One region of the Pseudoalteromonas sp. S327 genome, then DNA from elsewhere that is predicted to be linked to it. Evidence: predicted binding sites of a transcription regulator. Region 1 holds the regulator's gene; the other holds the start of a gene.
The links. The regulator FliA, encoded in region 1, starts transcription of late flagellar genes. The targets are predictions, from matches to a motif close to CTAAAGNTNNNNNNNNNNNNGCCGATA.
Positions count from the first base shown of each region.

Region 2: CWB60_RS16330 (DUF5610 domain-containing protein) is a predicted target of FliA. The motif match lies at 2,568-2,594, and genes of this name have one in related genera.

Region 1 covers NZ_PNDP01000005.1:44,548-59,052, forward strand. The annotation lists gene fliR (flagellar biosynthetic protein FliR) at 1-484, shown strand, start outside; gene flhB (flagellar biosynthesis protein FlhB) at 493-1,626, shown strand; gene flhA (flagellar biosynthesis protein FlhA) at 1,832-3,943, shown strand; gene flhF (flagellar biosynthesis GTPase FlhF) at 3,966-5,441, shown strand; gene CWB60_RS02960 (MinD/ParA family ATP-binding protein) at 5,434-6,294, shown strand; gene CWB60_RS02965 (RNA polymerase sigma factor FliA) at 6,321-7,031, shown strand; gene cheY (chemotaxis response regulator CheY) at 7,073-7,456, shown strand; gene CWB60_RS02975 (protein phosphatase CheZ) at 7,472-8,239, shown strand; gene CWB60_RS02980 (chemotaxis protein CheA) at 8,255-10,483, shown strand; gene CWB60_RS02985 (protein-glutamate methylesterase/protein-glutamine glutaminase) at 10,535-11,680, shown strand; gene CWB60_RS02990 (flagellar motor protein) at 11,673-12,437, shown strand; gene CWB60_RS02995 (flagellar motor protein MotB) at 12,443-13,408, shown strand; gene CWB60_RS03000 (ParA family protein) at 13,421-14,191, shown strand; gene CWB60_RS03005 (chemotaxis protein CheW) at 14,195-14,505, shown strand, end outside.
Region 2 covers NZ_PNDP01000054.1:244-18,911, forward strand. The annotation lists gene CWB60_RS16320 (RNA recognition motif domain-containing protein) at 94-573, shown strand; gene murI (glutamate racemase) at 536-1,333, opposite strand; gene CWB60_RS16330 (DUF5610 domain-containing protein) at 1,399-2,538, opposite strand; gene trmA (tRNA (uridine(54)-C5)-methyltransferase TrmA) at 2,704-3,801, shown strand; gene CWB60_RS16340 (thiol:disulfide interchange protein DsbA/DsbL) at 3,869-4,507, opposite strand; gene CWB60_RS16345 (thiol:disulfide interchange protein DsbA/DsbL) at 4,526-5,149, opposite strand; gene CWB60_RS16350 (serine/threonine protein kinase) at 5,180-6,154, opposite strand; gene ccoG (cytochrome c oxidase accessory protein CcoG) at 6,202-7,632, opposite strand; gene CWB60_RS16360 (hypothetical protein) at 7,921-8,280, shown strand; gene CWB60_RS16365 (hypothetical protein) at 8,280-8,486, shown strand; gene CWB60_RS16370 (UPF0149 family protein) at 8,519-9,106, opposite strand; gene CWB60_RS16375 (type II secretion system protein N) at 9,125-9,883, opposite strand; gene CWB60_RS16380 (type II secretion system protein M) at 9,887-10,360, opposite strand; gene gspL (type II secretion system protein GspL) at 10,357-11,565, opposite strand; gene gspK (type II secretion system minor pseudopilin GspK) at 11,562-12,548, opposite strand; gene gspJ (type II secretion system minor pseudopilin GspJ) at 12,548-13,168, opposite strand; gene gspI (type II secretion system minor pseudopilin GspI) at 13,172-13,543, opposite strand; gene gspH (type II secretion system minor pseudopilin GspH) at 13,546-14,130, opposite strand; gene gspG (type II secretion system major pseudopilin GspG) at 14,181-14,603, opposite strand; gene gspF (type II secretion system inner membrane protein GspF) at 14,683-15,918, opposite strand; gene gspE (type II secretion system ATPase GspE) at 15,921-17,489, opposite strand; gene gspD (type II secretion system secretin GspD) at 17,482-18,668, opposite strand, start outside.

The DNA.
Region 1 (14,505 bases):
GCAAATACTGGCAATGCAAACCGGTTTGGGCTTTGCCTCTGTTATAGACCCTTCAAATGGTGCGAGTGTGCCTGCAGTTGGCCAGTTTTACTTAATTTTAGCGACCTTGTTATTTTTTGTTTTTAATGGCCATTTAATGATGATTCAAATGGTGGTGCATAGTTTTTCGGTGTTGCCTATAAACGGCCAGTGGTGGGCTGTTGATCATTACTGGGACATAGTAACGTGGGGCAGCTGGATGTTTACCACTGCACTGGTATTGGCTTTAGCCCCCCTTACGGCCATGCTCATTATTAATATTTCATTTGGTATTATGACCCGCGCAGCACCGCAATTAAACATTTTCTCAATAGGTTTTCCGTTTACATTAGTTGCCGGTTTAATTATTATTTGGGCTACCTTAGGTAATTTTGTAACCCAATTTGAATTTCAGTGGTTAAAAATGATTGAGCTAATGTGTAGCCTTGTTGGCTGTACGGTGTAGGAGGGGCAATGGCTGAAGATTCAGGACAAGAAAAAACAGAAGAACCCACCTCCAAAAAGCTCGAAGATGCTAAAAAGAAAGGTCAAATAGCACGCTCAAAAGAGCTAGGGACTATGTTTGTACTTATTTTTTCTGCAATTTCGTTGCTGTTATATGGGCCCGAAATAGGCAAAGGCTTATACAATATTATGGGTAGGATGCTGTCTTTAAATCGCAGTGAAACCTACGACACCACTAAAATGTTTGCGGTGTGGAGTGAGGTGGCCAGTGCGCTGCTGTTTCCAGTGGCGATGTTTGTTTTAATTATTGTTATTGCAGCATTTATAGGAAATACCTTACTCGGCGGCTTTAATTTTAGTTGGGAAGCTGCAGCACCTAAGCCCAGTAAAATGTCGCCAATAAAGGGTTTTAAACGCATGTTTGGCCCACAAGCAGCGATAGAGCTTGTAAAGTCTATATTAAAGTTTGCGCTGGTGGCTATTTTTGCGGTGTTTTTGATTCAAACTTTTTTTGATGAAATTTTGCATTTAAGTATTGAAAGCGCACCTAGTAATATAATTCATGCCCTTGAAATGCTCTCGTGGATGTTTTTAGGGTTGTCGTGCACTTTGGTGATTATTGCCGCAATAGATGCGCCTTATCAAAGTTATAACCACAACAAACAACTTAAAATGACCATGCAGGAGATCAAAGACGAGTACAAAAACTCAGAGGGTGATCCGCAAATTAAAGCGCGCATTAGGCAAACACAAAGGCAAATGTCGCAGCGAAGGATGATGCAAGATGTCCCCGATGCCGACGTAATTGTAACCAATCCTACTCACTATTCTGTGGCGCTAAAATACGATACTGAGCGAGCAGGTGCACCGATTGTACTTGCCAAAGGGATAGATGAAATGGCTATGCAAATTCGTAAAATAGCCAAAGGTAACGAAGTACCGATTGTAGAATCCCCTATGCTTACGCGGGCGCTTTATCATACTGCTGAAATAGGCCAACAGATCCCAGATCAGCTATTTACCGCTGTAGCGCAAGTTTTAGCCTATGTATTTCAGCTTAAACGCTTTAAAAAAGGTCGCGGAAAGCGCCCCATCCCTCTTAAGTCTAAACTGCCTATTCCGGATGATTTTAAATACGATTAGGGTAAGCTGAGCTAACCACACTTTACAGGGGCGCCTTGCCTAAATATCAACACGGGGCTGAAAATTCAAACCATAAAGCCCATACGCTCTTGTCTCTCACTTGCTTTAAATTTTGCATCAATACTCAATGAATCTATTGCTGACTCTATACTTGGAATAGTTATTGCTATTTCAGGCTAGTGTCAATTTATTGAATTGTAGAGTTATGGATTTTAAAGCGGTATTACAACAACTTAACAAAGATAAAAAAGAGTATGCCAAAGGTGTTGGCACACCGCTATTAGTACTTGCAGCGCTGGGTATGGTTATTTTACCGCTGCCACCATTTCTTCTTGATATATTATTTTCATTTAATATTGCTCTTGCCTTGGTTGTTTTACTGGTGACTGTTTACACCATGAAACCTCTCGAATTTGGCATGTTTCCGGCGGTACTGTTAATCGCTACAATTATGCGTTTAGCCCTAAATGTTGCCAGCACACGCGTGGTGCTCCTTGAGGGTCACAACGGGGGCGATGCGGCTGGTAAGGTAATTGAAGCGTTTGGCTCAGTGGTTATTGGCGGAAACTACGCGGTAGGTTTAGTGGTGTTTTTAATTTTGATCATTATAAACTTTGTAGTAATAACCAAAGGTGCAGGGCGTATTTCTGAAGTATCGGCTCGTTTCACGCTAGACGCTATGCCGGGTAAACAAATGGCGATAGATGCCGACTTAAACGCTGGCTTTATTAGTGCAGAGCAAGCACGTGAGCGCCGCAGTGAAGTAACCCGCGAAGCTGACTTTTACGGCTCTATGGATGGGGCGAGTAAGTTTGTAAAAGGCGATGCCATTGCCGGTATCGTGATATTAATTATTAATATTGTTGGCGGCTTATTTGTGGGCATGATCCAACACGACTTGAGCTTTAGCCGCGCAATGGAAGTATATACTTTACTTACCATTGGTGACGGCCTTGTGGCGCAGCTTCCTTCATTATTACTCTCTATTGGTACTGCTATTGTTGTTACTCGCCAAAACGAATCACATAACATGGGTGAGCAATTTAAAGCCCAATTAGGTAACGAAAAATCATTATTTATCGCCTCAGGTATTTTAATCATTATGGGGTTGGTTCCGGGTATGCCTCATATTGCTTTTTTAAGTTTAGGCGCACTACTTGGCTACTTAGCTTATTTTACTCAGCAGCAAAAATTAAAAGCCGCTGCTCTAGCAGCCCAAGAGGCTGAAAGTGGTGCCGTTGCCGGTACTGGCGTTGCAAACAAGCAAGAGCAAAAAGAGCTTGGATGGGACGATGTACAACAAATTGACGTTATTGGCTTAGAAGTTGGCTACAGGCTTATTCCGCTTGTTGACCAATCTCAAGGTGGTGAGCTGCTCAACCGAATTAAAGGGGTGCGTAAAAAGTTATCTCAGGAGCTTGGCTTTTTAGTACCGCCTGTACATATTCGCGATAACTTAGAGTTAGACCCTAATGCGTACCGTATTACCATGATGGGTGTTTCAAGTGGTGAAGGCGAGCTCAAACATGGCGATGAACTGGCCATCAACCCAGGGCAAGTATTTGGCCCTATTAAAGGGGTTGAAACCAAAGACCCTGCATTTGGCTTAGATGCGGTGTGGATAAAGCCTGATCAAAAAGACGAAGCACAGTCACTAGGTTACACCGTGGTTGATTCAGCCACTGTGGTCGCCACCCACATTAGCCAGTTATTAACTAACAGTGCCGCATTATTGCTAGGGCATGAGGAGGTTCAAAACCTGCTTGATATGTTAGCAAAAAGCCATCCACGTTTAGTAGAAGGGTTAGTGCCAGAAGTACTACCACTGACAACCGTTGTAAAAGTACTGCAAAATTTATTAAACGAAGGTGTGGCTATTCGTGATATGCGCTCTATTGTTCAAACCCTTGTAGAGTACGGCCCACGTAGCCAAGATGCCGATGTTTTAACAGCTGCAGTGCGTATTTCGCTGCGCCGTTTAATCGTACAAGACGCTGTGGGCATGTCATCAGAAATCCCTGTCATAACCTTGGCGCCTGAGTTGGAACAGATGTTGCATCAGTCATTACAAAATGCAGGCGACGAAGGTGCCGGAATAGAACCAAGCCTTGCTGAGCGACTTCAAACATCATTAAACGAAGCGCATCAGAATCAAGAAATGGCCGGAGAACCTTCAATATTGCTAACGTCAGGAATGTTACGCACTGTGTTATCTCGTTTTGTTAAGTACACCATACCGGGTTTAAGGGTGATGTCTTATCAAGAGGTACCAGATGAAAGACAGATCAAGATTGTCAGCTCAGTAGGCCAACAATAAAGATTTTAACAGGGGTTGAACCATGAAGATTAAACGTTTTTTTGCTAAAGATATGCGCACCGCACTGAAAGAAGTTAAAGATGAGTTAGGTGTTGATGCCGTTATTATGTCGAACAAAAAACTCGCTAATGGTGTAGAAATTGTTGCCGCAGTAGATTACGACAAAGCAGCCCCTAAAGCCGCAGCGCAACCACAGGCAGCGCCAGCTCCTCAAAGAGATGTTCAACAAAACGCTCATAACTTTGTAAAGCCAGAGCCGCAGCGTGCGCAACCTGAGCCACAAGCAGCAGTCGCCGATAGCTTACAAGCGTTATTAGAGCGTCAGTCGCCGCGTCCTCGCTCTCCTGAGCTTGCTTCTATGTTTTCGCAATCAGGTATTGATACATCTGAGCATTATCAAGAGCCAGCACAGCCACGTACTACAAATATGTTTGCACGCGAAAATGGAGCGCCAAAACGCATGCAAACCCAAGCTGACAGCTTAGGCTTTGATGACCTAGATCAAGATTTTGACGAGCTAGATACGGCGGTTGCACCGCGTAGCCAAGCTAATAATAACGAAAGCGCTCAAATGAGCGCAATGCGTGATGAAATGAACGCAATTCGCCAGTTACTAGAGCACCAAGTATCGGGTTTAATGCAGCAAGATATGGCGCGTCGCGACCCAACACGTGCATGCATGATTGATCGGTTAGTTGGCATGGGGATAGATAAAGACGTTGCAGAGCAAATGGCGTGTTTTATTCCTGATGACGTATCGCGCCAGCAAGGTTGGAAGGCATTATTACAAATGGTTGAAGATCAAATGCAGACCACCAATAATGAAATTCTTCGTCAAGGTGGTGTGTACGCACTTGTAGGGCCTACTGGTGTAGGTAAAACAACCACAGTTGCTAAACTTGCAGCATTAGGGGCACAAAAATATGGCGCCGATAAAGTCGCCCTAATAACGACTGATACCTACAGAATAGGTGCTTATGAGCAGCTTGCTACGTATGGCCGTATTATTGGTTGTGGTGTTAAACAAGTAAAAGATGCCAATGAATTAGCTGAAGTTTTATATCATTTACGTAATAAGCGTCTAGTATTAATTGATACAGCGGGTATGAGTCAACGTGATTTACGCTTAACTGAACAGCTAAACACCTTAATGCGTAACCAAAGAGTAGATATACGTAGTTATTTAGTATTAAGTGCTACTGCACAAATAAATGTTCTACAAGAAACGGTGAGACATTTTAAAAAGGTTCAGCTAAGCGGTTGTATTTTCACTAAGTTAGATGAATCATTAAGTTTAGGTGAGATTATTAGTATAGCGATTCAAAATCGTCTTCCGATAGGGTATCTTACTAATGGTCAGCGTGTACCAGAAGATATTCGCGTTGCAAATGCTGAAAAACTAGTAAAAAAAGCTGAGCAATTGTATTTAAAAAGAGCAAAAGCACAACATTCAAGGCACCAAGCGGTGGCGCCAAGCACAGTAGGGATGTATGATTAACACAGTATTAGATCAAGCAAGCGGCCTGCGCAAAATGAGTCAAAACAATAACAACGGCGTAAAAGTTATCGCTGTCACTGGCGGTAAAGGAGGGGTGGGTAAAACCAACGTCTCTTTAAATACTGCTATTGCTTTAGGGCAGCAGGGTAATCGTGTATTAGTATTAGATGCCGATTTAGGCCTAGCTAATTGTGATGTAATGCTAGGACTACGTGTTGAAAAAAACTTATCTCACGTCCTTTCAGGTGAGTGCGAACTTGACGAGATTTTAGTTGAAGGCCCAGGCGGTATTAAAATCGTGCCTGCTACATCAGGCTCGCAAAATATGGTGGAGCTAACCCCATCTGAGCATGCTGGGTTAATTCGTGCCTTTAGTGAGCTTAATACCGAATTTGATATTTTAATTGTAGATACCGCCGCTGGTATTTCTGACATGGTGCTGAGTTTTTCTCGTGCAGCGCAAGATGTCATGGTGGTGGTGTGCGACGAGCCGACCTCTATTACTGATGCCTACGCGCTTATTAAAGTACTTAGCCGCGAGCATGGCGTTTATAAATTTAAAATTGTTGCAAACATGGTGCGCAGTATGCGCGAGGGTCAAGAGCTTTTTGCAAAGCTCTCTAAAGTAACAGACCGCTTTTTAGATGTGTCTATGGAGCTTGTTGCGACTATTCCATATGATGAAAATATGCGTAAATCTACGCGTAAACAAAAAGTAATTGTCGATCTTTTCCCTAATTCACCAGCAGCAGTTGCGTTTAAAACATTAGCGACAAAAGCAGTAAAATGGCCTATACCTAATCAACCTTCAGGACATTTAGAGTTTTTCATTGAGAAGCTAGTAAACGGCTGATTATGACAACATCGGTGAAAAGAGCTATGGGATATCAATCAACACAAAATCTAAATGTGATTGTTGAAAAACACGCGTCGCTTGTCAAAAAAGTGGCGTGCCATTTAATAGCTCGTCTTCCTCCTAGCGTTCAGCTTGATGACTTAATCCAATCGGGAATGATTGGCCTTATCGAGGCCTCAAAAAACTTTGACGCCAGTAAAGGGGCAAGCTTTGAAACGTTTGCTGGTATTCGTATCCGCGGCGCTATGCTTGATGAAATGCGCAGAGGGGATTGGGCACCACGTTCGGTGCACCGTAAAAGCCGATTAGTAGCCGAAACTATCACAGAATTAGAAAATAGCTTAAATAGAGAACCAAAAGATACTGAAGTAGCTGAAAAACTTGATATTTCGCTAGAAGAATACCATCATATTTTAAATGATGTTAATTCCAGTAAAGTGCTTGGTATAGAAGACCTAGGGGTAGATGAAGATGTTATTAGCCCAGCAGGTCAAGATTTAGCGCTAGACAAACCATTTAATAATGTTAAAAATGAACGGTTTAATAATTCATTGTTAGAGGCAATAAAGTCTTTACCAGAGCGAGATGCAATGGTGCTTTCTTTGTATTACAACGATGAAATGAATTTAAAAGAAATTGGGCATATACTCGATGTAAGTGAATCGCGTGTAAGTCAGATACATGGTCAGGCGATGATTAAGCTCAAAGCAAAAATCAATGACTGGATAAACTAGTAGTAAGTAAATTATAGGTTAAGACCTCACCGGAGGATGTTTTGGATAAAAACATGAAAATTCTTGTTGTTGATGATTTCTCTACAATGAGACGTATTATAAAAAATCTGTTGCGTGACCTAGGGTTCACGAATGTTCAAGAAGCTGACGATGGTTCTACAGCATTACCTATGTTGCAAAATCAGGTTTTTGACTTTGTTGTAACCGATTGGAACATGCCAGGCATGCAGGGTATTGACTTGCTAAGAGCCATTAGAGCTGACGAAAAATTAAAACATATTCCGGTTTTAATGGTGACGGCAGAAGCTAAAAAAGAACAAATAATAGCGGCAGCGCAAGCAGGTGTTAATGGCTATATTGTTAAGCCATTTACTGCTGGTACTTTGAAAACTAAATTAGAAAAAGTGTTTGAACGCTTAGGTTAATGAGAGGAGAGGCTTATGTCAGCACCAGCTGCGCCTCAAATTACTTTAGAACAAGCTCGTCAGCTCGTCGTTTTTTTAGAAAACGGTGAGCAAGATAAAGCAGATCAATTAATTTTAGATACTGCCTCTCAAGAGCAATCGCAGCTTTTTGCTGAAGTAGGTAAGTTAACACGCCAATTACACGAAGCCCTTAAAAGCTTTGAACTTGATACGCGTTTAACCGATTTAACCACTGATGCAATTCCGGATGCGAAAAAGCGCTTAAACTATGTCATGGAAATGACAGAAAATGCAGCTAATAAGACAATGGATGCGGTCGAAGCAAGCCTGCCTATTGCGCAGCAGCTAGCAGATGAAATTGCACATATTAAGCCTACTTGGGATAGGCTTATGAACCGCGAAATAGAGCTGGGCGAGTTTAAAACCTTATGCCACAGCATCGACAAGTTTATGAACAGCTCTCATCATAAAACCGATGAGTTGCAAACTTTAATGACCAATGTACTAATGGCGCAGGATTTTCAAGATTTAACCGGCCAGGTTATCCGCCGTGTAATTGAATTAGTCAGAGAAGTAGAAGAAAGTTTAATCCACCTTTTAACAGCATTTGCTGCACAAGATGACAGCATAGCTGAAAGTAAAGAACAACAAGAAACAGAAGAACTGGTTGCCGCACAAACATTAGCAGGTCCTGAAGGCCCTATTATTGATAAAGAGTCGCGAAATGATGTTGTATCTGACCAAGACGAGGTCGATGACCTATTATCAAGTTTGGGCTTCTAAGAGGAGAGTAACTGCATGAGCTTTGAAGTCGATGAAGATATTTTACAAGACTTTCTTGTAGAGGCTGGAGAAATCCTAGAGCTTTTATCTGAACAGTTAGTTGAGCTAGAAAATAACCCAGAAGATACTGAGTTACTAAATGCTATTTTTAGGGGCTTTCATACCGTAAAAGGAGGGGCAGGCTTTTTAGCTATGACTGAGCTTGTTGATGCCTGTCATGGTGCTGAAAACGTATTTGATCTCTTACGCCAAGGGGTTAGAACTGTTAATTCAGAATTAATGGATGTGATTTTACAAGCACTAGATACCATTAATGAAATGTTTGCCACTATTCAAAATCGCGAACAGCCAGACCCAGCAGACCCTCAATTATTAGAAACTCTTCATAAACTTAGTCAACCGCCTACGGATGACGAGCTTACTGAAACAACCCCCGAAGTTGTTGAACAAGAACCCGCAGCTCCCGTTAGCGCAACAGATGATGAAGACCCATTTGCATTTGATGAACTATTTGATGTGGCAGGTTCAAGCCCTTCAGCAGATAGCACGCAAATTGACGAAATTACAGAAGATGAATTTGAAAGCTTACTCGATGAGTTACACGGCAAAGGCCAAAGCCCGGTGTCGCAACCAAGTGCAAGTGCAGAGCCAGATTCAAGTTCAGATATTACCGATGATGAATTTGACAGTTTATTAGATGAATTACACGGTGTAGGTAGTTTTGGTCCGGTTGCAGGAGATACTTCAAGCGGTGAGCCAGAAGTAAAACACACAGCACCACCAGCGGCTGTTGCAAATGATAGCGGTGATGATGAAATCAGCGATGATGAATTTGAAGCACTGCTTGATGAACTGCATGGTAAAGGCGCCGCACCAGAATCAAAAGAAGCTGACACACCTGCACCGCAGCCACCTAAGGCTGCACCTGTAGCACAAACGCCAGCAAAACCTACGCCAGAAAAGCCTACGCCAGCACCTGCAGCAAAACAAGCTCCGGCGGCTAAAGCCGCTGCGCCTACACCTAAAGTGGCTGAAAAACCAGCGAGTAGCGCTGCACCTAAAAAAGCTACGCCTCCACCTGCTGAAACCACAGTACGTGTTGATACAAAGCGTTTAGACCAAATAATGAATATGGTTGGCGAGTTGGTATTAGTACGAAATAGGTTGGTTAGTTTAGCGACCAATACAGACAGTGAAGCGATGGGTAAGGCGATATCAAATCTTGATGTGGTCACTGCTGATATTCAAGGTGCAGTAATGCAAACGCGAATGCAGCCTATCAAAAAAGTGTTTGGCCGATTCCCTCGCGTAGTACGTGACTTAGCCCGTAGCTTAAATAAAGAAATTGATTTACAGCTTGTAGGTGAAGAAACCGATTTAGATAAAAACTTAGTTGAGGCACTGGCCGATCCGTTGGTGCATTTAGTACGAAACTCAGTTGACCACGGAATTGAAATGCCAGCAGCGCGTGAAGCTGCGGGTAAGCCTAGAACCGGTAACGTTACATTATCGGCTTCGCAAGAAGGCGACCATATTTTGTTAACCATTAAAGATGATGGTGCAGGTATGGATGCGGAAAAACTGAAAAAAATAGCGATCAGTAAAGGCGTTATTGACCATGATCAGGCAAGTCGCTTATCAGATACAGAAGCGTATAACTTAATATTTGCACCAGGCTTTTCGACCAAAGAAGAGATATCTGATATTTCTGGCCGTGGCGTAGGCATGGATGTAGTAAAAACTAAAATTACGCAGCTTAATGGCTCTGTGAGTATACAGTCAGAGTTGGGCGTAGGGACTATTTTAGAGATAAAAGTACCATTAACACTGGCTATTTTACCTACGCTGATGGTTATTGTTGGTGAGCAAACGTTTGCGTTACCACTTGCTGGTGTGAGTGAAATATTCCACTTAGATTTAACCAAAACCAATGTGGTAGATGGCCAGCTTACAATTATTGTTCGTAAAAAAGCGATACCGCTATTTTACTTAGAGCATTGGCTAGTTAAAGGTGCTGATTGTTCTCAGCGAAAAGCGCAAGGTCATGTGGTAATTGTACAAATAGGTACTCAGCAAGTTGGCTTTGTGGTTGATTCATTAATTGGCCAAGAAGAAGTTGTTATTAAGCCTCTTGATGCGTTATTACAAGGTACGCCTGGAATGGCTGGTGCAACAATTACATCTGACGGTGGTATTGCGCTGATTCTGGATGTACCTAATATGCTTAAGCATTACGCAGGATAAAATGTAGGCATACCTGTGTATGCCTACACATAAATTTAATAAGAGAGCGCAATGGCCGTAAAAGTTTTAGTTGTTGACGATTCCAGTTTTTTTCGCCGTCGAGTAAGCGAAATTCTTGAACAAGACAGCGGTATTGAAGTAATAGGTTTTGCTGTTAACGGTAGAGAAGCCGTAGAAAAAACAGCGCAGTTACGTCCAGATATGATCACCATGGATGTAGAAATGCCTGTGCTTGATGGTATTAGCGCAGTAAAAGAAATTATGGCGAGTAACCCAACGCCAATACTTATGTTTTCTTCATTAACTCGCGACGGTGCAACCGCAACTTTAGATGCACTTGATGCCGGAGCTATGGACTTTTTACCGAAAAAGTTTGAAGACATTGCACGAAATAACGAAGATGCAATCAAGTTATTGCAAGCCAAAGTGAAGGAAATTGGTCGCAGGCGTGCTCCACGCCCTGTTAGGCCATTAACATCAAGTAAGACAACTGCTGCACATGCAAGCAAACTTGCCACAACAAGCTCATCGCTTAAACAACCTGATAGAAGCTTTCAACGTGCCGCCCCAGTGCAGACAACAACTACACCCAGTATGCCCACGCGTGCCAGCGGTAAACACTATCAAATAGTGGCTATTGGCACTTCAACTGGCGGGCCAGTTGCTTTACAAACCATATTAACCCAATTACCTGCTAACTTTGCACACCCTATTTTGTTAATTCAGCACATGCCAGCAGCATTTACGCCTGCGTTTGCGGCACGTTTAAATAGCCTTTGCAAAATACGCGTTAAAGAAGCGCAACAAGGTGACAGGCTAGAAGCCGGCACAGCCTACTTAGCCCCTGGTGGACAGCAAATGATGGTAGAGGGGCGAAGTGGTAACAAAACGCTGCGTGTATTTGAAGATAATAGTGAACGTATAAGCTACAAACCAAGCGTTGATGTGACTTTTGCAAGTGTTGCCAAAAGCTACCAAGGAGATGTACTTGCTATTGTTTTAACCGGCATGGGCGCTGATGGACGTGATGGCGCGCGAATGCTTAAGCAATCTGGCGCAACAATTTGGGCGCAAGATGAAAAAAGCTGTGTGGTATACGGTATGCCTCAAGCCATTGCCAACGCTGGGCTTGCCTCTGAGCATTTAGCGTTAAACGACGTAGCAGCAAGATTAAAAAGAGAGACTGGTTGTGGATAAGCTCTCAGTTTTAGGGTTAATCATTGCGCTGGGCGCTATAGCGATTGGTTACTCTTTAGAGGGTGGCGTTGTCACGGCGTTATTTAATGGCCCTGCACTTATTATTGTACTTGGCGGCACCTTAGGGGCTGTTATGTTGCAAACGGCGACAAGCACCTTTAAAAAAACGCTAAGCATGAGCCATTGGGTGTTTTTTTCACCCCAGTACAATATTGAGCAAGCCATAGAGCAAATTAAAACGTGGTCGCATAAAGCTCGCCAGGAAGGGTACTTAGCGCTTGAAAAAGAGGCACTTAGTCACCCAGATCCTTATGCAGCAAAAGGGCTTAGTTTACTAGTGGATGGGTGTTCGGAGCAAAAGCTACGCGACACCTTAGAAATAGATTTAATGCTTGAACGAGACCGCTTACTTGAAGCAAGTAAAGTGTACGAAGCCATGGGCGGATATAGCCCAACTATAGGTATTTTAGGGGCTGTACTTGGTCTTATTCAAGCAATGTCATTTATTACCGACCCTCAAAAGCTAGGTGCAGGGGTCGCCACCGCATTTATTGCAACAATATATGGGGTGGGTTTAGCTAACTTATTATTTTTACCTATGGCCAATAAGCTTAAGCAGCGAGTAGAGCAAAAAATGCTTTACCATGAAATGATGGCCGAAGGGGTGATTGCTATAAGCCTTGGCGAAAGTCCTATTAACATAGAATTAAAGCTTGAAGCTTATCGCACAGAGCGCCCTAATGTCGTGGTAGAGTAACTTTTATGTTACGCCGGCGCTTACGTCAATCAGCTGAAAAAAATCAACATACAGAACGTTGGTTAGTCTCTTATGCTGATTACATGACCATTATGTTTGCCTTTTTTGTGGTTATGTATGCCATTGCCATAAATAAAGAAGAAAGCTTTCAAATCCTCTCAGACTCCCTAGAACAGGTTTTTGACAAGTCAGCAAGGCAGCAATCGCAACAAGGTGAGGGCGTGACAGGCGAAGGGCTACTTACTGACCGTGTTACCCCTGAGCAAGAGTTATTGTACGGTGAGAGCATTCAAAAACAGGAGTCTGGCCCAGAGCTGCTAGATGGACATAGTGATACCAGCAATATAAAACAAAAACATTTAGGTAAACCACTCGATAGTTTGTTAACTAAATTACATTCAGCACTTATTGATGAAATTCGTGATGGAGAAGCCAGTTTAGAGCTTAACCAAGATTGGCTTATTATTGAGCTAAGTTCAGGAATGCTGTTCTCAAGTGGTAGCTCTGTGGCCCACGCGCGAGCTAAGCAAGTCGTAAAAATTGTAAAAGATATTATTGCCCCAGTAGATAACTACATAAGGGTAAGAGGTTACACAGATAACGAAAGTATTCGCAATGAAATGTTTCGCTCTAACTGGGAGTTGTCAGTTGCACGGGCGACCTCTATTTTAGTTGAATTAGAAACGTTAGGAATTAACCCAGCGCGAATGGCAATCGAGGGGTATGGGCAATACTCACCTTTTGCCGATAACGACACCGCAGCGGGTCGAGCAGAGAATCGTAAAGTTGTTATTGCGCTTTCTAAGTATGGCTTAGTACAACAAACCACCGAAAATGAAGCTGAGCCTGATGAGCAAGTGCAACAAGCTGCGCCTGAGCCAGAGGTGGAACTTCCCTCTGATGATAACTCTATTAAAATAATTCGTTTACCTCATGGTGGCATCAGAATCACCACGCGCAATGAACAGTAATTAGGACTTAATGTGAAGATTTGGACAGTAGCAAATCAAAAGGGCGGTGTAGGTAAAACCACAACGGCTGTCAGTCTTGCTGGTATTTTGGCCTTGCAAGGTAAACGCGTATTACTCATTGATACCGACCCTCACGCCTCACTAACGTACTATTTTGGTATTGATTCTGAAGATTTAGAAGTCAGTGTGTACGATATTTTTGCTCGCGGCACCTCAATGCAAAGTGAAGAAATACTTCAAGCATTGTGCCCCTCTACCATGGAAAACCTAGATATATTGCCCGCGACGATGGCTATAGCAACCCTCGATAGAAGTATGGGTAATAAAACGGGGATGGGCTTAATTTTAAAAAAAACACTTGCAAAAATTAGTGAACATTACGATTATGCGCTGCTTGATTGCCCGCCAGTTTTAGGTGTTTTAATGGTGAACGCATTAGCCGCCAGCGAACGTATTTTAGTGCCTGTGCAAACTGAGTTTTTGGCGCTCAAAGGGCTTGATAGAATGATGCGCACTATGGAGTTAATGCAAAGCTCTCAAGCGAAACAGTACCAATATACTATAATCCCTACTATGTATGATAAGCGCACTAAAGCGTCGCTTGAAGCCTACAAAACGTTGCAAAATACATATAAAGATAAAGTATGGCCAGGGGTGATCCCCGTTGATACAAAGTTTAGAGATGCAAGCCTTGCACAAAAGGTACCCATAGAGTTTTGCCCACGTTCACGTGGGGTCTACGCTTATAAAGCGTTATTAGATTATTTAATTGGACAAGGTTAATGAATGAGTAAGCAATTATTTGCTAATGAAAAAGTAATGACTCAATACTTAGGGGCGCTATTATGCGAAGACGAACCTGAGGAAAACCTTGAGCCTGTAGCAAAGCTACTTGAGCAAGTACCTAGTGCCTTACAAAACGACGAAGTACTTTTAAAGCCTAAAGCACAATTAAAAGTAACCGAGCAGCTTTATTCTGAGCAAGTAAAAGAGAGTAATAGCGAGGCTGACGCCACTATTTCGCCACCTGCACCTATTGAGCCTGAGCCAGTAGAGACAGCTGAGGTGCAAACCCAGTTAAGTACAGAACCTGCCCC
Region 2 (18,668 bases), on a different contig from region 1:
ATAAATTTCATTGCTATGTTCGTTTAAGACGTTAAGATAGCAAGTTCACAATGTTAAATTAATGTTTATTTCCTGTTTATTGGTAGATCTAAAATGAAATTACCCGATCAAAAATCTTTTATCTTCTCTGTTATTCTTGCTGTAGTTGGTTTTGTTATTGTTGAGTTTGCTTTAGGCAGCTTAGCTTTAAGCCCAGCATTGCTATTTGGTGCTGGTTTATTAATTGGTGGGATTGCTATTGCTGCAATATCATCGGAAGGTGGTGAAGAAGCTGAAGTTAAAACAAAAACACTTTATGTTGGTAATCTTCCTTATCGTGCAAATGAAGGTGTTGTTCGCGCTTTGTTTGAAGAACAAGGTAAAGTTTTCAACGTGCGCCTATTAAAGGATAAAAATACTGGCAAACGTCGTGGCTTTGGTTTTGTTGAAATGGCACAGGCAGATGCAGACAATGCAATTGCTAAGTTAAACGATAGTGAGTTTCAACAGCGTACTTTAAAAGTACGTGAGGCAAAACAAAAACAAGAAGATGATTCTAGCTCTTTACGCACTGAGACGGATCAATCAGTGTAACGTGCTTTATAGCTAGCTTATTACTCAAAACATCAGCCGTTGCATAATATTGCAGCGGCTTTTTTTTGTCTGTAAATTTATTTCCAAAGTTATGCTGCTCTAGTAGGTAGTTTACTCTGCTAGCAATGGCCGCGCCTGAATCGAGTAATTGCACTGCGTTATTAAAGTACGCTTGTATAGCATCGCTAAGAATTGGGAAATGTGTGCAGCCTAGTACAAGTACATCTATATCTGAGTTAATGCGCAAACGCGTAAGCTCTTTATGCAGTTTGAGTGTATCTAGCTGCTGAGTGAAAAATAACTGCTCTGCCAATGCCACCAGCTCAACACTGCTATATAAACTCACTGTTACGTTGCTGGCATGCTCTTTTATTAATGTATGAGTATAGGGGCTTGCAACTGTGGCGGGGGTTGCCAATAAGCCGATGTGCTTTGTGCGAGTTACTTCAGCAGCAGGCTTTATTGCTGGCACTACGCCGACAATAGGTATTGATGTAATTTTGCGTACTTCACTTAAGGCTGATGTAGAGGCTGTATTGCAGGCTATAACAATAAGGTCGACATTAAGCCCGTTTTGCTCAATAAAATAAATGAGTGAGCATAAACGCCCTATAATAGTTTGCTGGGTTTGCGCGCCATAAGGGAGTAACGCATTATCCATAAAGTAGCTGTACTGTGCATCTGGAATACGCTTTTGAATATGCTCAAGCACGGTGGTGCCACCTATACCTGAATCAAATACCATTATGTGGGCTGACAAACTTTGGTTCCTACTGTTTATTAAGAACGGCAGTTTGCCATGAGGTATTTATAAAAGAAAGTAGTTTAGCTTTGCTCAGACTTTAGCGCGTCGAGTGCGTCGCCCGCTGAATTTAATTGGTTTAGGTTTTCAAACATTGCCTGGGTGTAATCAACTAGCTGATCGACTGCTGCTTGATCTTGGTTTAGCCACTCTATAATACCGGCAAGCTGATCTTGTAGGCCTAGTTGCGATGCTTTATCAAATGCATTTTTTAGATCGTCATTAAAAGGTGCGATCGCATCGGCTACTTCTTTTGTTGGGTTTGGCTGATATTGCTCATAACTTTTAACGGTAGCGACTGTTTTTGTTTGGCGAAGATCCATTGAAAATGCAACGAGTTGCTCACTGCCTAAGCTCAGCTCTTGTGCTTTTTCAAATGCTTCATCCAAATCACCACTAAAGAATGTTTTACTTACACCTTGTAGCTCTTCCATCATGGCATTAATAGCATCTTGCTCTTGTTCGTTTAAATCACCATTAACTGACATTGAAAAAGACAGCTCTCGAGATTGCGACGATGAGCTGGCAAACGATTCGCTGTTATTGCTTTGTTGATACCCGCTCGCTGTTTGAGACTCATATGCATCAGCAAAGCTAATACTGACTTCATCACCTTCGGCCGTTGTAAACTTATACTCGGCATTGCTGCTCATGCTTACATATTGTGCTTGGCTTACGCTAACACTGGCCGCTTGTGGGTTAAATAGGGTTTGCTCAAACTCATCAAGCCCCTCAAAAATGCCTTCTTTTGACTTGTCGATGCCCTCTTGCATTTCTTCGTTAAATACACCGGTGCCTTTTAGCTCATCAACCGCTTCGTCTATACCGGTTTGAACACCTGTGCGCGCATCATCTAACATATTTTTTAATTTATCGTCATCGGCACCATTGGCTTTGGCTTTATTAACTGCGCCAGATACAAAGTCGAGTACATTTTTTACTATTTCATCAAAATCGAATAAAGGTTTATCGGCTTGTTTTTGCTCAACAGGTAAACCTAGCTGCTCTGCCATTTTGTCGCCAAGCACTTTTGCAGCAAGTTCTCTGCCTCGCTGTAATGAACTTTCTTGCGGAGATTGGATTGTTGGCTGCTGTAGCGCCTCTTTATTATTGAATTTGTTTACGTTGTTGTTTGGCGTATAGCCATAATTACCGATTTTCATGATCCACCTCCGTTACGTACTTAGCTTATTATCGGCTAATAGTGACAAAACTAAAGTGCATGTTTAAAAAAACAGCAACTTTATTATCAGCAAAACTAGACAAATACTGCTCGCTCCCTACAATAGCGCCGATAAATAGATCTCATAGATAAGGTAGTAGCATTAATGGCAGTGATTAAAATAGATACCACACAGTACGATACGCAGCTAAATGAAAAAGAGCAGCGTATTACGTCGCAATTTAAGCGATTTGGTGTGCAAGCGTTAGAGGTGTTTAGCTCAGAGCCAATTAACTACCGCCAACGTGCTGAATTTAGAGTATGGCACGATGGGGATGATCTATTTCATATTATGTTTGATCAGGTCACGAAAGAAAAAATTCGCGTCGACACCTTTGACCCTGCCGCGCCATTAGTTGGTGAAGTTATGCAGGTGATGATTGATAATTTAAAGTCGTGTGAAGTATTACGTCGTAAGCTGTTTCAAATCGATTATTTATCGTCATTAAGTGGCGAGATTTTAGTAAGCTTGCTTTATCACAAGCCACTCGATGAGCAGTGGCTAACTGAAATAAAAGCCCTGAAAGAAAAACTGAGCAGTAAATACAATATTGACTTTATTGGTCGTGCGCGCAAACAAAAAGAAGTACTAGGCAATGATTTTGTTACTGAGCGTTTAACCGTAAACGGCCAGGAGCTTATTTATCAACAAGTAGAAAATAGCTTTACGCAACCTAATGCTAAAGTAAATATAAAAATGCTGGAGTGGGCACAAGACTTATGTAAACCACTGAGTAATGACCTGCTGGAACTTTACTGTGGTAATGGTAATTTCTCTATTGCATTGGCGGGTTCGTTTAATCGCGTATTGGCTACTGAAATATCTAAGTCTTCTGTGCATTCGGCGCAATACAACATTGCTAAAAATAAGGTAGATAACTTAGATATAATTCGTATGTCGAGTGAAGAGTTTACCCAGGCAATGAATGGTGAACGTACCTTTTCGCGTTTAGAGGGGATAGATTTAAAAAGTTACGATTGCCAAACTATTTTAGTCGACCCTCCACGCGCAGGTATGGATACCCTTACCTGTGACTTAGTAGCCAACTACGAGAACATTATTTATATATCGTGCAACCCAGAAACGCTTGAGCGCGATTTAGATCATTTAACCCGTACTCACAATGTTAAGCGCTTTGCGATATTTGATCAGTTCCCTTATACGCACCACATAGAATCGGGTGTTTTCTTACAAAGAAAATAGTGAGTTAAATTTAAATCACTTCCATAAAAAAAGCTCCTTACGGAGCTTTTTTTTGTTTTAGCAAACCTTACTTGTTCGCTAAATAGTTAATTAATTTACTAATATCTTCTGGCGCGGTAATACCAGACTCACGGCCTAGATTTAATTTGTATTTACCATTTACGATAAAGGTTGGTACGCCACGTAGCGCGCCTTTTTCTTTAAAGTAATTTTGGTCACGCTTCATTTTAGAGCTTAATGTACGTACCGAGAAGCTTTTGTATAGTTTATCAAACTTATCGCCATCAACACCCTGCGCTACAAATACATCTTTTACATCTGCAAGCTCGTTAAATTTAGCGCGCTTAGTGTGAATGTGATTAAAAATAGCCGCAACAATTTTATCTTTTTGCGGAAGTACTTCCGCGGTTGCTAGCGCTTGGCTCATCATTTGTTGGTTTTCTGGATCGCGAACACCGACAAAATCAACATGGCTCTTTTTAAATTTAACGTCTTTATCTAGCTTCGGCTTAAACTCACCAATTAACGCTTCCATGTTATTACAAGCAGGGCAATAAAATGAGAAAAACTCTTTTACTTCTGGCTTTTTAGTCGCGCGCTCTGCAACCACATCGTAATGTACGCCTTCTTCATAAGTGGCGGCTACACTGCTCGCAGCCATAGGCAGTAGTAATGCAAGTAAACCTGCTTTAACTAATTTGATCATTGTTATTGTTCTCCGAGATTAAAGTGTTAGTAAAAAAGCAACTAACTCATTCAGTTCTTGCTGGTTATTAATGGTGTTAATGTTTATTTTATATTTATCGTTTACGATAAAGGTAGGCACACCGGTTAGCGCACCTAGTTTTGAATATTTGTTTTGTTTATCTTGCATTGCACGCTCAGCTGAAATAATTGGCATGCTGGCAATGTCTTGATCAAACGTTGCGCTATCGATACCGTTAACTTCAAGCAATTTTTTAACGTCTTTCATTTGCGTTAAAGGTGCGCGCTGTACATGAATACTTTTAAAAATTTGGTCGCTGATACTTTGTGCTTGACCGTGTTTTTTACCGATTAAGTAGGCGTAGCTTAAGTTGCTTTGCGCCTGTGGTGATACACCGCCTAAAAAGTTAACGTGATTTTTTATAAATTCAGTGCCCTCAGGTAGGCTTTTTTCAATTGCCTTTGCAACAGGCTCAAATTTAAAACAATGCGGACAGTAAAACGAGAAAAATTCGGTTACTTGCGGCTCTGCGCTTTTTTCTACATCAATAACAGTATACTGGTTATCGGCTTCAAACTGTGCAGCAAGGGCTGCAAATGGTAAACATAAAAGTAGTAGGCTCAGTTTCAATTTTTTAAGCATTGGTATCTCGTGTACTTTTTAAATAAAATTTTATGGCAATAACTTCAGCGGAGCTTCTTGCAGTGCTGCAAACTGCTCTTTAAGCGCTAAAATTTGTTGCTCCCAGTATTTGTCTTCAGCAAACCATGAAAAGTTCCGTACGAACGCAGGATCACTCCATCGTTTAGCTACCCAACCCATATAGTGAATAATACGCATTGCACGAAGCGGTTCAATTAATTTGAGTTGAGTGTGGTCAAAATCACAAAACTCTTCATACGCATTTACAAGGGTGTCTAACTGTAACAGCTGTGTTTGACGATCGCCACTGAGCATCATCCATAAATCTTGAATGGCCGGCCCCTGACGAGCGTCATCTAAATCAACAAACATAAGTGCTTCGCCTGCCCACAAAATGTTACCTGCGTGGCAATCACCATGTAAGCGGATCCCTTGCACATTTTTATACTGTGCTTGCGCTTGTTCAATAACCAAGTCCAATATGGTGTAAAAAGCCGTGCTGATCCCCATAGGTACCAAATTACTTTTTTGCAGATGAACTTTAGCTGTATGCAAATATTCTTCGCAGCTAAAGGTAGGTCTGTACTCAAAGGCTTTGCTTTTAGCCACCTGATGCATACGGCCAATTAAACGACCCATTACATCAAGCTGATCCAGGTTATCAACTTCAAACTGCCGCCCGCCTACACTTGGAAATAACACAAATACATAACCTTGGTGCTCAAATAAGCTTTCTCCGTTGCGCTTAATGGGTGCAACAACGGGTACTTCGGCCTCAGCTAATTCAAATGCAAAGTCGTGCTCTTCTTGTATTTGCGCTTTGCTCCAGCGCTCTGGTCGGTAAAACTTAACAACGTAGCGCAGGCCATCTTCCGCCTTAAATTGGTAGACTCTGTTTTCGTAGCTATTAAGTGCTAATAAACCTGACTCTGCATATATACCAACGCTTTCTATTGCATCGAGAATTAAGTCGGGCGTTAAATCTTCAAAACTAAATTTACTCATGGGCTTCTTAATGTAAAAAGCGGGTTACCCCGCTTTTGTTAGTGTGTTTATCGCGCTTTAAAAAAGTTACTCGGTTGCGAAATGCTTTCATCGGGGTCATTAACCGGTGAAAGTACAAAGTTAAACTCCGTCATTGGCGCTTTTAAATCATACGGGTCCATCACAAGTGACAGTGGCACATTATGCGATTGCCCTGCTTGCACTGTAAATGTTTGCTTGCCAATGTACTTAAAGTTTTCAAGGCCTTGAACATCAATATTAAAGGTTTGCTCGTACTGCGCCTTGTTGATTACTTTTAATGTATAGGTGTTTTCTACCAAGCCATTAAAGTCAACACGATACAGTTGGTTACGGTCTCGTATTATGTCAAAGTCCATAGGCTTTCTAAATGCAATGTTAGCCACCAGCGCACTGGTAAGCACCACCAGTATGACCGTGTAACCTATGATTTTAGCTCGCAGTGGGTTGGTTTTATTTTCAGGTGTTTCGAGATTGCGCTCAGTAGTATAAGAAATAAGACCCCGCGGATAATCCATTTTATCCATTACACCATCGCAGGCATCAATACATGCGCCACAGTTTATACACTCGGCTTGCAAACCATTACGAATATCTATCCCTGTGGGGCACACCTGTACACACAAGTTACAGTCTATGCAATCGCCCATTTCTAAATCTTCGTGGGCAATTTTACGCGAACGTGGGCCTCGGCTTTCGCCGCGTTTTTCATCGTACGTTACGGTGTAAGTGTCTTTATCAAACATAGCTGATTGAAAACGTGAATAGGGGCAAATGTGTAAACACATAATTTCACGCATCCACCCTGCGTTAGCGTAAGTACACGCTGCAAAGAAAATAATACTTACCAGCGCGTAACCACCTACATTAAAGGTCACAAAGTCAGGGAGTAATTCACGGATAGGCGTAAAGTATCCGACAAACGAAATCGCCGTATATAAGGCAAATAAAACCCAACTGGTGTGCTTTGCTGTTTTTCGCCAAAACTTATCAAAATCCATCGGGCGTTGATCTAGCTTTTTACGCTGATTAGCTGTGCCTTCAAACTTTTCTTCAAACCAAATAAATATAAAGGTCCATACAGTTTGCGGGCAAGTATAGCCACACCATACTCGGCCATAAAAGGTAGTGACCAAAAAGAGTGCAAACGCGGCCAACATAAATATAAAGGCTAATATAGTGAAATCTTGCGGCCACAGCGTTAGCCCAAAAATATTGTACTTTTGGCCTACTAAATCAAATAACACAGCTTGCTGGCCATTAAAATTTATCCAAGGCAAAAGCATAAAGGCAAGCATGCCTAAAAAGCCTATACGCTGTCTAAGTAACTGATGAAGCCCTTTTACTGAGCGAACATAAATTCGGTTACGTGGGTTAAACCTGTCGTCTTGACGGCTTAAATCCGGTTGTTGGATTTTAACCTCTGCAGGTATATTCTTTACTTTAATTTGCTTGTCCATCGAAGTTCCTCAACGCCGCTTGGAAATAAAAACGTAGCAATATGTGCGTATTCTATACTGTAACTGTAGTTCGTTAATGGTAAGTGTGATTAGTTTAAATAATCAGCTGTTTGAATACTTTCAGATATTTCAGAAATATCTAACTGCTGTTGGCTATTATAACAATACTGGCTAAAATTACAGGTATAGATTGCTAATAATTTATTCATCTCAGTTACTTGCTTTTAAAATGCAGTTTATTACACTGCTTGCTAAATTTACCCCATTAAGATCAAGGTTTACGCATTCATGAAAAAGTTTATTATATTGGTTATTCTGATCCTTGCGTTTTTTACTATTGATCACCCATTAGTTAAAGAGCCCCGCGAAAAGCTATTAGGTGAAGGTGTGGGTTTTTTAAGTGATGCGAGCAAAATAAACCGTAGCCCAGCAGCCAATATGGCTAAAAACCGCATTAGCAGTGCGTTAAAGCTCTCTGAGTCTGAACACGAATATATTGAAAAAACCTTTACCACTGATGATTCAGTGCAGTTATTTCATTTACGTTATTGCCGCGAGCGCGACCTAAATTTATATTTTTACGAAGAGCGTTTAAATACAGTGTGTAAAATTGTATCGGATGCATTAGAACAAAAGAGAGCTAAGTAGTGGATTTTTCGCAGTTAAACAAAAAAGCGAGTGACTCTTTTCATAAACAGCGCACAATACTTAAAAAGCTATCGCAAGGAAAAACCTTGCATTGTGAGCAGTGCGGCGAGGTGTTAACACTCGATTTAGCCACCAGCGAGCCGGGTAAAGGCGTTGTTAAGTGTAAAAAAGGCTGCACTGATATTATTTTAGAACTTGGCGCTTAATTATTCTAAGCGCCGTTTAATATACCTAAAGGCTACTCTTCCCACCCTTCATCTGTAATCAGCCCACTGTTTATGGCTACCACCTCAATAAGCTCGGCAAAGCCTAATGCAAAGTCGCCCATTGATTCGTACTGATACTGATATAAAGCTTCGAGTGTCATACTATTTTGCTGCGCAATTTGCACTCTTGTTTGCTCATCAACAGCAAAAAAGCTAAGCGTACTTAGTGCACTCTCTAGTGCTTCTTTGTACTGAGGCTCTAAAGCGGGAGCTGTTAATAGAGGTTGTGCGTATTCTTGAGTAGCACGTAAAAAACCTTCACTCCACGCTTGGGTATAGTCTAGGTCAAAATTGGCGGGTAACTTGTAACCGGTTTCAAATACTTGCTCACTAATTTGATGGTACAACGCCATAAATAAAAACAGTATTTCTTCGTCTAAATCGTTAGCCGTATTAGGCACTATATGCGCTAACCACTGGTGAACTTCTAATGGGCTTGGCGAACAAATAACCCCAAATAGATAGCCTTGGCTTTGTGTTAAGGACATAGCCTGAGGTTGAGTACTTAAAAATGCACTTAATTGCTGTGCGTGTTGCTCGTTAAACTGTGGTAATTGCATTAAATCTCTTTTATTACATTAAAAATTTAGTGGGTAGCGGCCCTGTGCATCGGGGCGGCCTAAAAACTTAACCGCGTCGTGTACATCTTTTGGTAAGCTAGCATCAGGTTTAACATAGCCTGCTACTTTAAAGTCAAAGTTAGCTTTAAGTGTTGCGTCGGCTTCAAGACCTAACGTGTTATCTGGGTCGACCAAAATAGCTATATCGCCCGACTTACAGCTTAACATGCCACTCAGTGGGCCTATATTAAACCAGCCATTAAAGCCTTTAACATCTATATTTGGGCTGGCAATCTCGCCTTTTAATGACTCACAATAAGGCACACCTGAGGTGTACTCGTTAAGCTCTAAAATGACTCGACCTTTAGCCGTAGCTGGTATAGGTAGTGCAATACGTTGCATGGCACGCTCTACGGTCGAGCGAATTATACCATCGGTAACTTTAACCACATTATTAAATAATCCGTAATTCACATCAGCATAGCCCGAAATATCGCTACGCTCACGCGGATTACCAAATTTTAAATTAGCATTTAAATTACCCGTAAATAACTGCCAGCCAGCAATATCCCAGCGTACATTATTTAGCTGCTCGTCTTGATAGCGCACTTGCATCATTTGGCCTTGCCATACACTCCCTACGGTTTGCCCTATTTCAAGCTGCTTTGGTAAGTACGGCTTAGCTAGGTCTAACGCAATGGCCGCTGGTAATTTCATTATGCAAAACACAATAAAACTAATAAAAAATACCACTGATAATATTATTATTTTTTTCATTAATTACTTCTCTAGTACTAAGCGGCTTACACGTACAAACCCTGATTTATCATCTTTGCTTAAATCAAGGTTCTCTACTGTTAAGCCATGCTGATTAACCAGTTCGTCTAACCATTCTATTAATTGATTAAACTCTACCGAATCAAGCGTTAAACGTAACGAGTTATCGTTAGGCTGCATTTTACTAATAGTAATACGGTAGCGACTACGCGTTGAATTAACCACTTGGCTAATATTTTGATTGCTAATTGCCTGCGTGTTACCCGCCGCTTTTAACTTTACTATGCTTTCATCAACCCATACGAGCAGCTCTTGCTGAGTGACATACGACTTTTTGGCTTTATCTATAGCGTTATTTAGAGGTCTAAAAATTCCCATTACTAAAACAAAAACAACAAATATACCACCAGCAACCATAATCAATTGCTGCTCTTGCTCTTTTAAAGAGCGCCAGTATTGCATTATTTGCTTTTTCATACTGCACCTCGCAGTTTAATTTCGCCTACTACAAAATCGCCATCGTTATTTAACGACCCTTGCTCAACCGTTAACCCTTGTTGCTCAAGTATACTTTTTACTTTACCAAACGTTTGAAAGTCTTTTGCGCGTGCGCGTATTCGCAGCTCATTACGGCGTTTATCGTAACGTAGGGTTTCTGGCGTAAATTCGCTTACTTGCGAAAACACGCCAACCAATTGGCTGGTCAAATCTAAAAACCCAGCTTCACTTTCGCCATTAATGGTTTTAAGCGCGCCCCTGATTTGGCTTTTAATTAAGTTAGGACGTACTTTAGTTCCGGGAAATGCTTTTTGGTATCTATCCACTACCTGGGCTTTAGCAAGCTCAACACGCGAGTTAAGTTGATTTAGTTCAACCAGCTTTATAGCAATGGTAGCAAATAAAGCAACACCGGTAATAATGGCTGCGCCCTTCCAATAACCCCACCACAGTGCACTTTTCTTTTTAAGCTGATACATGCCTTGGCGTAAATTAAATTTAACGCTGGTAAGTTGTTTAGCAAATAAGGCCAATGGTAAATCGTAGTCGCTTGCTTGCGAAATTAGGTTAATACTTTCAGGAAACTGATTAGCCGGGCTATAGTGCTTTACACTCGGTTCGCCAAGTGCACTTAAGTAATCCCTTAGCCAGCTATTTTCAACGGCACTAATATGCCAATCGCCTCTTTTAAATAACCACTGATTATTAAGCTCTATGGCGGTTAATGTATCATCGTCGGCTGTAGGCAGTAGCAGGGCATCAGGTAAAATGGTGTATACCGCCAAGTTATGCTCTGAAAATAAAGCAAGCCAAGCCTCAAACCACTCGCGGTCAGTTAAGGCAACTCTAATTGCATGCTGCTCATTAATCATAGTGGGCTCGCCAATTGCGACAAATAGCTCGTCTATATCGCACGCAATGTCTTCTTCAAGCATGTATGGCAACGCTTGCTCTAACTTACGATTCCACTTAGTCGGCAACGCCACTGTTTTAAGCTGCACCTGATCGCTAGGCAGTAATACCACTACCTCGCGGGTTTGCGCTTTTTCACTTAGCTCACTTAAACGGCTCGCATCGGTTAATTCCCCACTGGCAATTATTTCTTGTTCTTGTGGTGAATAAATTAACCAATTTAATTTATCTTGCTCTGTTTGACCCGTGCGGATCAGCAGTATTTCTGTCACTGTACGCCTCCAAATTTTCGCGCCAGTATCGTTACTTCGCCATTTTTGGCATGAAGTAATGTGGTCATCGAAAAACGCAAATCGACAAATGTCGCCTGCGTTTGTAATTTAAAATATTCGCTATTAATACTAAATAGTTCTTTAACCGAATCTAAATTTGTACCGCCTTGCTGCTGTACCTCGGAAAAAAATTCATCCACGCTATCAAATCCGGTTTCAGAGCGAGCTGCTATAACGGCCTCTGCGCCCGATAACGATAATTCGTCAATCATGGCACTTAAAATAAGTGCCTGTTCGGGAAGTAACGTATTGACGTTAATCGATAATAAGGGGGACCCCGGAATAACACACACAAAAGGTAATACCTTTTCCATTACTAGCGGATTAAAACCTTTTACCAAACGCAGCTCAGAAGGTGATGCAAATAAACTATTTGCGCTCATATAAGGGTAATCACGCGATAAATACTCGTCTTCTTCAGCGCCTGAACGATAGGTAATGCTGTTTTCATCAAGCCAGTCAAATACACTGTCTGCCATTGCTTCTTCGCTTTCCTCGGCAGGTAAATCTTCAATGTTTTCTAATAATGCAAAGAGTGCTTTATGAGCAGGGTTGGTTTTGCTGGTAGAGTTTGGGTCTGGCGCTTCCCCTAATGCATTTAAATTTAAACACGCCTGTAAGTCAGTAATTTTACCGCTTAGAGTACCGTTATCTACAGGGTATTGGGTGTCGCCTTGTGTGGCCCAAACCTGATCTAACGAGGTTTTGTCAGGATCATCGTCTTTACTTAATTTTAGTGCCTTTATTGCCAGCTCTTCACCGCCGTAGGCATACCACTTTGCTTGTTGGTGCCCTTGCAGGTTAGTACTTTTTTGAACCTGCACCATTAAATTAGCACTCATTTCTACGGCTAATATCGCGGCTAGTGCAACTATAAACAGCACAATAACTAATGCGGCACCGCGTGATTCGCGCTTATTCATTAATTACTCTCCCCGCTGTTTTTGCCCTGCCCGGGTACTAAAAAAACACGACGAATAGGCTCTGCCTCAATTTGTTGTAAAGTAACCGCAACCGCTTTAGGTAAGGCTTTTATTTGCCATTGCTCTTGCCATTCGTTGTTGGCATCTAAAAATTCAAATTTAAGCTCTTCAATACCTTTTAAAACAACTTGTACCCGCGGCTCCATATTATCAAGCTGATCTACATACACTCTGTATACACGCTCTAAATTGTCATTAAGCACTCTATACCCTACAGCTTGTAACTCAGAACGAGGCAACAAATTAATAGGGTTTACCCAGCCATCACGTACAAACGCAATACCATCGTATTGGCTTTCTAATATATAACGCCCTGCTAGTAAGTATTGCTCTTGCGCATCACCGGCTTCATTACGTACAGTGCGCTGAGTCATTTGGCTAAAGTCTTGGTCCATTAACCTAAATGCGGTTTGTAGGCCGTTAAGCTCCGCTATTTTTTCATCAGACGCTTCTTTTGCTTTAGTGGTTGAGTCTAAAATTTGGTGAGTAGCCATAATCACCACCGCTAAAATAGCCATAGCAACTAATACTTCGATTAATGTAAATCCGCGCTGCTTCACTTATTAGCTACCTTTATTTAAATAAGTTGAAAGCTCGTACACCGATTGCTCGTATTTTTCGTCGCTAAAAACATTTATCGTCACTTTTACAAAGCTTTTGTCTGCAGTTTTTGCTATTTCTTGCTTCCAAAACCACTCAACGCCCGCCATTACTTCGCTGCCGCGCTCGCCATTTTTAGCCTGCCAGTCTTTACCTTTACTACGCTGCACCACCAACACATTTTCTGCCACCCACGATGCATACGTTTGCTCTTCAAGTGTTGTTAAATGATTTATATGCTCGCCGGTTGCTTGCATAGCTGCAATCCCAGCCATAGCACAAATACTTAACGCCACAAGCACTTCGAGTAAGGTAAAGCCTTTATTTAGCCTCATTATTATGGCTCTTTTCGCAAATTAACAGGGGCTGTAAATTCCCCTTCAATGTAATACACAGGCTCGCTTTGCTCTTTTAATTCAACAATAAGCTGAAAGGCGCTGACCTCGCCAGATGATAAAATAAGGACTTGCGGTATTTTTAGTTTTTCAAGCTCTAATAAGCTATCGTCATCGCCGCCGCTCATTAGCTCACGCCAATTTGCTTGCTCAAGTAAGTTCTCTTGTGACCAGGCTAAATCTTCTAAATTGAGCGTGAGTTTTAACCGTTCATCCAGCTCAATAGGCTTGTAAAGGTCTTCGCGGTCAAAGGTAATCCATTTTTCGCCATCAAATACTAAAAACTCAAGGGTGTTTTCCTCAACCATTAAGCCAAGTTCTATTTGATTTAAAATAGCAAATTCAGAGGCCATGTTAATGGTGGTATGCAGCCTAAGCGCTTGTGTATCAAGCTCATCTTCGGCGCCGCCTTCTAAGCTGTATACCACCATTTTGGTCGCAAATGCGATAATAGTAAGTACCACTAAAATTTCTATTAAGCTAAACCCACGGTGGTGGGCGCGCATACGATTAAGGCTTACTTGCATAGTAAGCCTCGTGCAATCGTATTTAACCATACTACTAGGTTAAGTCGCATTTATTGCTCGTCTTCGTTCCAGTTGCCAATATCATCATCGGTACCGGCTTCGCCATCAGGTCCCATTGAAAAAATATCAAACTTGCCAATTTCACCTGGGCTAATTAGCTGGTACGGGTTACCCCACGGATCTTCTGGTAATTCATTTACAAAACCACCATCAGGGAAACGCTTAGGAATTGGTTCAATGCTGGTTTTATTGACCAATGCTTCTAGGCCTTGCTCTGTGCTTGGGTAGCTTTTATTTTTAAGCTTGTATAAGCTCATTGCATCTTCAAGCTGTTGAATATCTAGATGTGCTTTATCGATAGCAGCTTCTTCTTGTTGGCCCATAATATTAGGCGCCACAATTGACATAATCATCCCGATAATAACCAATACCACCATTACTTCGAGTAAAGAAAAACCTGATTGTTTATTCACGTAAATACCTCATTTTCCAAAAACATAATTTAATTTGGCGTCATCTAAGTAAATACTAACTTAGCTAACCCCTTAAAGCTTAAAGTCCTACCGCTTTATTCATTGCCATTATTGGCTGTAAAATAGCCATTACTATAAACAAAACAATCACCGCCATTGAGGCAATCATTGCTGGCTCTAATAATTTTAATGATACGTTTACCATGCTTTCAAACTCACGGTCTTGGTTATTAGCCGCGCGCTCTAACATTTGTTCTAGCTCACCTGATTTTTCACCGCTGGCGATCATGTGCAGCATCATCGGCGGAAACAACTTAGTTTGCTGTAAAGCCGCTCTTAGGCTTGCACCTTCACTGACTCTATCGGCAGCATCTGCCACCGATTTTTTCATTTTTTTATTCGCTAATACGCCACCCGATATGCGCATACCTTCAAGTAGCGGTACTGAGCTTGACGATAAAATACTGAGCGTACGTGCAAAACGCGCGGTATTAATACCCCGCGCTACTTTACCAAAACCAGGCATGTGCAGTACGCGATCGTCCCACCAAAAGCGAATTTTAGGTTGTTTCAGTGCATGTTTAATGCCTACTGCCAGCGCAGTAATGACTAACAAACTTATAAACCAATAATTTTGTACAAAGTGGCTGCCTGCCATAACCCATTCGGTTGTCCAAGGCAGTACTTGCTTAGTTTTTTCGAAGGTTTTTAAAATTTTAGGCACAACAGTACCGAGTAAAACCGAAACAATACCAATAGCAAAAATAACCAAAATGGTAGGATAAACCATGGCTTGAGTAATTTGGCTGCGCATGTGTTGGCGCTGTTCGGTGTAATCGGCAAGGCGATTTAATACTTGGTCAAGGTGCCCTGATTTTTCACCTGCGGCTACCATTGCTCGGTATAAATCGTCAAATACATGTGGAAATTCACTCATGCCATCGGCCAGTGTATAACCCTCTACTACCTTTGAACGTACCGACATAAGCATACGTTTTAAGCGAGGCTTTTCACATTGCTCTGCCACCGCCATGACAGCCCCTTCAACTGGCAATGCCGATTGAATGAGCGTCGCAAGCTGGCGTGTAATAAGGGCTAAATCGGAGGTTGATACGCTGGGTTTAAAAAAACGACTTAATAACGGCGTTTTTGCGCCACTAGCTTGTTTTTCCCCTTCTGCTGCAGGGACAACTTCAAGCGGCGTAAGTTTTTTTTCGCGCAGCGCTTGGCGAATTTGCTTAGCTGTATCGGCTTCTAAAATGCCTTTTTGCTCTTTCCCTCGGCCATCAAGGGCACGGTATTCAAACGCCGCCATGGTTAGGCTTCCTCACGGGTAACGCGTAGAATTTCTTCAAGGGTTGTTTTGCCTGCCAGTACGCGGCTACAGCCATCTTGGCGTATGCTTGGGCTTTTTTGGCGAATGTATTTTTCAACACTTTGCTCGCCTTTACCGCTGTGGATCATTTCGCGTATTTCTTCATCAACCACGAGTAATTCATGAATACCAGTACGGCCGCGGTAACCATTAAAGTTACACTCTTCACACCCTACTGCGCGGTAAATTGTAGGTGCGCTATCAAACGGTACACCTAGCAGCTCACACTCACGTTCATCAGCAGTGTGACCTTCTTTACAGCTATTACATAAAGTACGTACTAAGCGCTGCGACAGCACGCCTAACAATGACGATGACAGCAAGAATGGTTCTACACCCATGTCTTCCATACGAGTAATTGCGCCCGAGGCGGTATTGGTGTGTAGCGTAGACATAACTAAGTGACCTGTAAGCGATGCTTGCACGCCAATTTGCGCGGTTTCAAGGTCACGTATTTCACCGACCATTACTACATCGGGATCTTGACGTAATATTGCACGAAGCCCACGGGCAAAGGTCATATCTACTTTGGTGTTTACTTGTGTTTGGCCAATCCCCGGAATTTCGTACTCTATTGGGTCTTCTACCGTTAAAATATTACGATCGCGAGAGTTTATTTGGCTCATACCGGCGTACAAGGTGGTACTTTTACCAGAGCCCGTTGGGCCAGTAACCAAAATAATACCGTGTGGTTTACTAATTAAATCAGCAAACAACTCTCGGTTTTGCGGCGTCATGCCTAAATCTTCAAGATTTAAGCGAGCATTGTTTTTATCAAGTAAACGCAGTACTACACGCTCACCAAAGCTAGATGGCATGGTAGATACACGCACATCTACTGCACGCCCTGCAATACGAAGGCTAATACGACCATCTTGCGGAATACGTTTTTCTGCTATATCTAGTTTCGCCATTACCTTAATACGCGAGACGAGTAACGAAGCAAGCTTACGATTAGGTTTAAGCACTTCTTTTAATACGCCATCAACCCTAAAGCGAATCACAAGCTCTTGCTCAAAGGTTTCGATATGTATATCGGATGCACCTTCTTTAATTGCTTCGCTTAACATGGCGTTGATTAGTTTAATGATAGGCGCATCATCATCGCCGGCTAATAAATCTTCGGTTTGAGGGAGCTCATCGGCAAGGGAGAATAAATCGACCTCATTACCAATATCTTCCATCATTTGTTGTGTTTCAGAGCTATCGCGCTGATACGCAGCCTCTAATAGTAACTCAAATTTATCGTCAGCTAATTGCTCGAGGGTAAAGCCTTCACCTGCAATGCGACGCACTTCTAGCAATACTTCAACATCTAGCTCGCCGCGGTAATACACAACTTGCTGTTCATTATTTTTACTAAGCAGTACACCCGCTCTGCGCGCATACGAAAAAGGTAAACGCTTTGGAGGCAACTCAACTAAATCGTTACTTGTAAGTAACTCCTCAGAGCGTGTTTCATCACTACGATGAACCACGTCTTCGTTTATTTGTTCTATTGCGCTAGTCATCTTCACGCTCTGCACGTTCTTTAGAGCTCAATGCCTTTAAGTGCTCTTCATAAGTTGGTGGCAGAATAAGCTCATCATCCCAAGATGGAAGTAAAGGAACATCTGAATTTGGCATAAGCTCTATGCCATCTTCTTTCTCTTTCATTTGCTCGCCACGGATAAAGTTATACTTATTAAAGCTTAACTTATTCATATTAACGCCATCGCGAATAATAGTTGGGCGAATAAATACAATAAGATTACGCTTACGTTTGGTCGTATTTGTTGACTTGAATAAGTGACCTAAAATTGGAATATCACCTAAAATTGGTACCTTAGATACACTTTCTTGCACGTCTTCATCAATTAGGCCGCCTAACACAACCATACCGCCATCATCAGCCATAACGGTTGTGGTAATGGCGCGCTTATTAACAGAAATATCAACAGCGGTTGCACCACTTACACTCGATACTTCTTGTTCAATTAATAATTGTACTGCTGAGCCATCGTTAATTTGTGGGGTTACTTTTAGTTTTACACCCACTTCTTGGCGTTCAATGGTTTGAAATGGATTATCGTTATTACTGCCTGTTTGCGAACCAGTAATAATGGGCACTTCTTGACCCACTATCATCGACGCTTCTTCGTTATCCATGGTGGTAATAGAAGGTGTAGCCAGTATGTTTGAGTTAGTGTCAGTTGAAACGGCCTGAATAATTGCACCCCAGTCGTTTTTAACTAAACCAAACGCTAAGCCATTAACACCACTTAGTAGCGAGGCAAGTGCCGAATAATCACCCTCAGTTGTTTCATCGTAGCTGGTTACGTTACCTGATTCTGTGCCTATTATTGTTTGTGTGGTTGTGGTGTCTTGCGCTTGAATACCTGCAACCGCTAATGAGCCTACAGGCACAGTTGAGCCATTATTAAACTGCAACATACCGCCATCTTCTGAAATCCATTGCGTACCTAAGTTAACGCCATCCGATTCCATTACTTCAACAATAATCGCTTCTACAAGTACTTGCGCACGGCGAATATCGAGCCTATCAATCACGGTCTCTAATGAGCGCATGGTGTCGGGCTGTGCCGTAATAACTAATGAGTTTGAGTCAGGGTGGGCTTCAATACTGGCATCGTTTTTATTGTTTGTACGAGTTTTACTTGTGCCTTGGCCATCTTCTGCAAGCGTTTTAC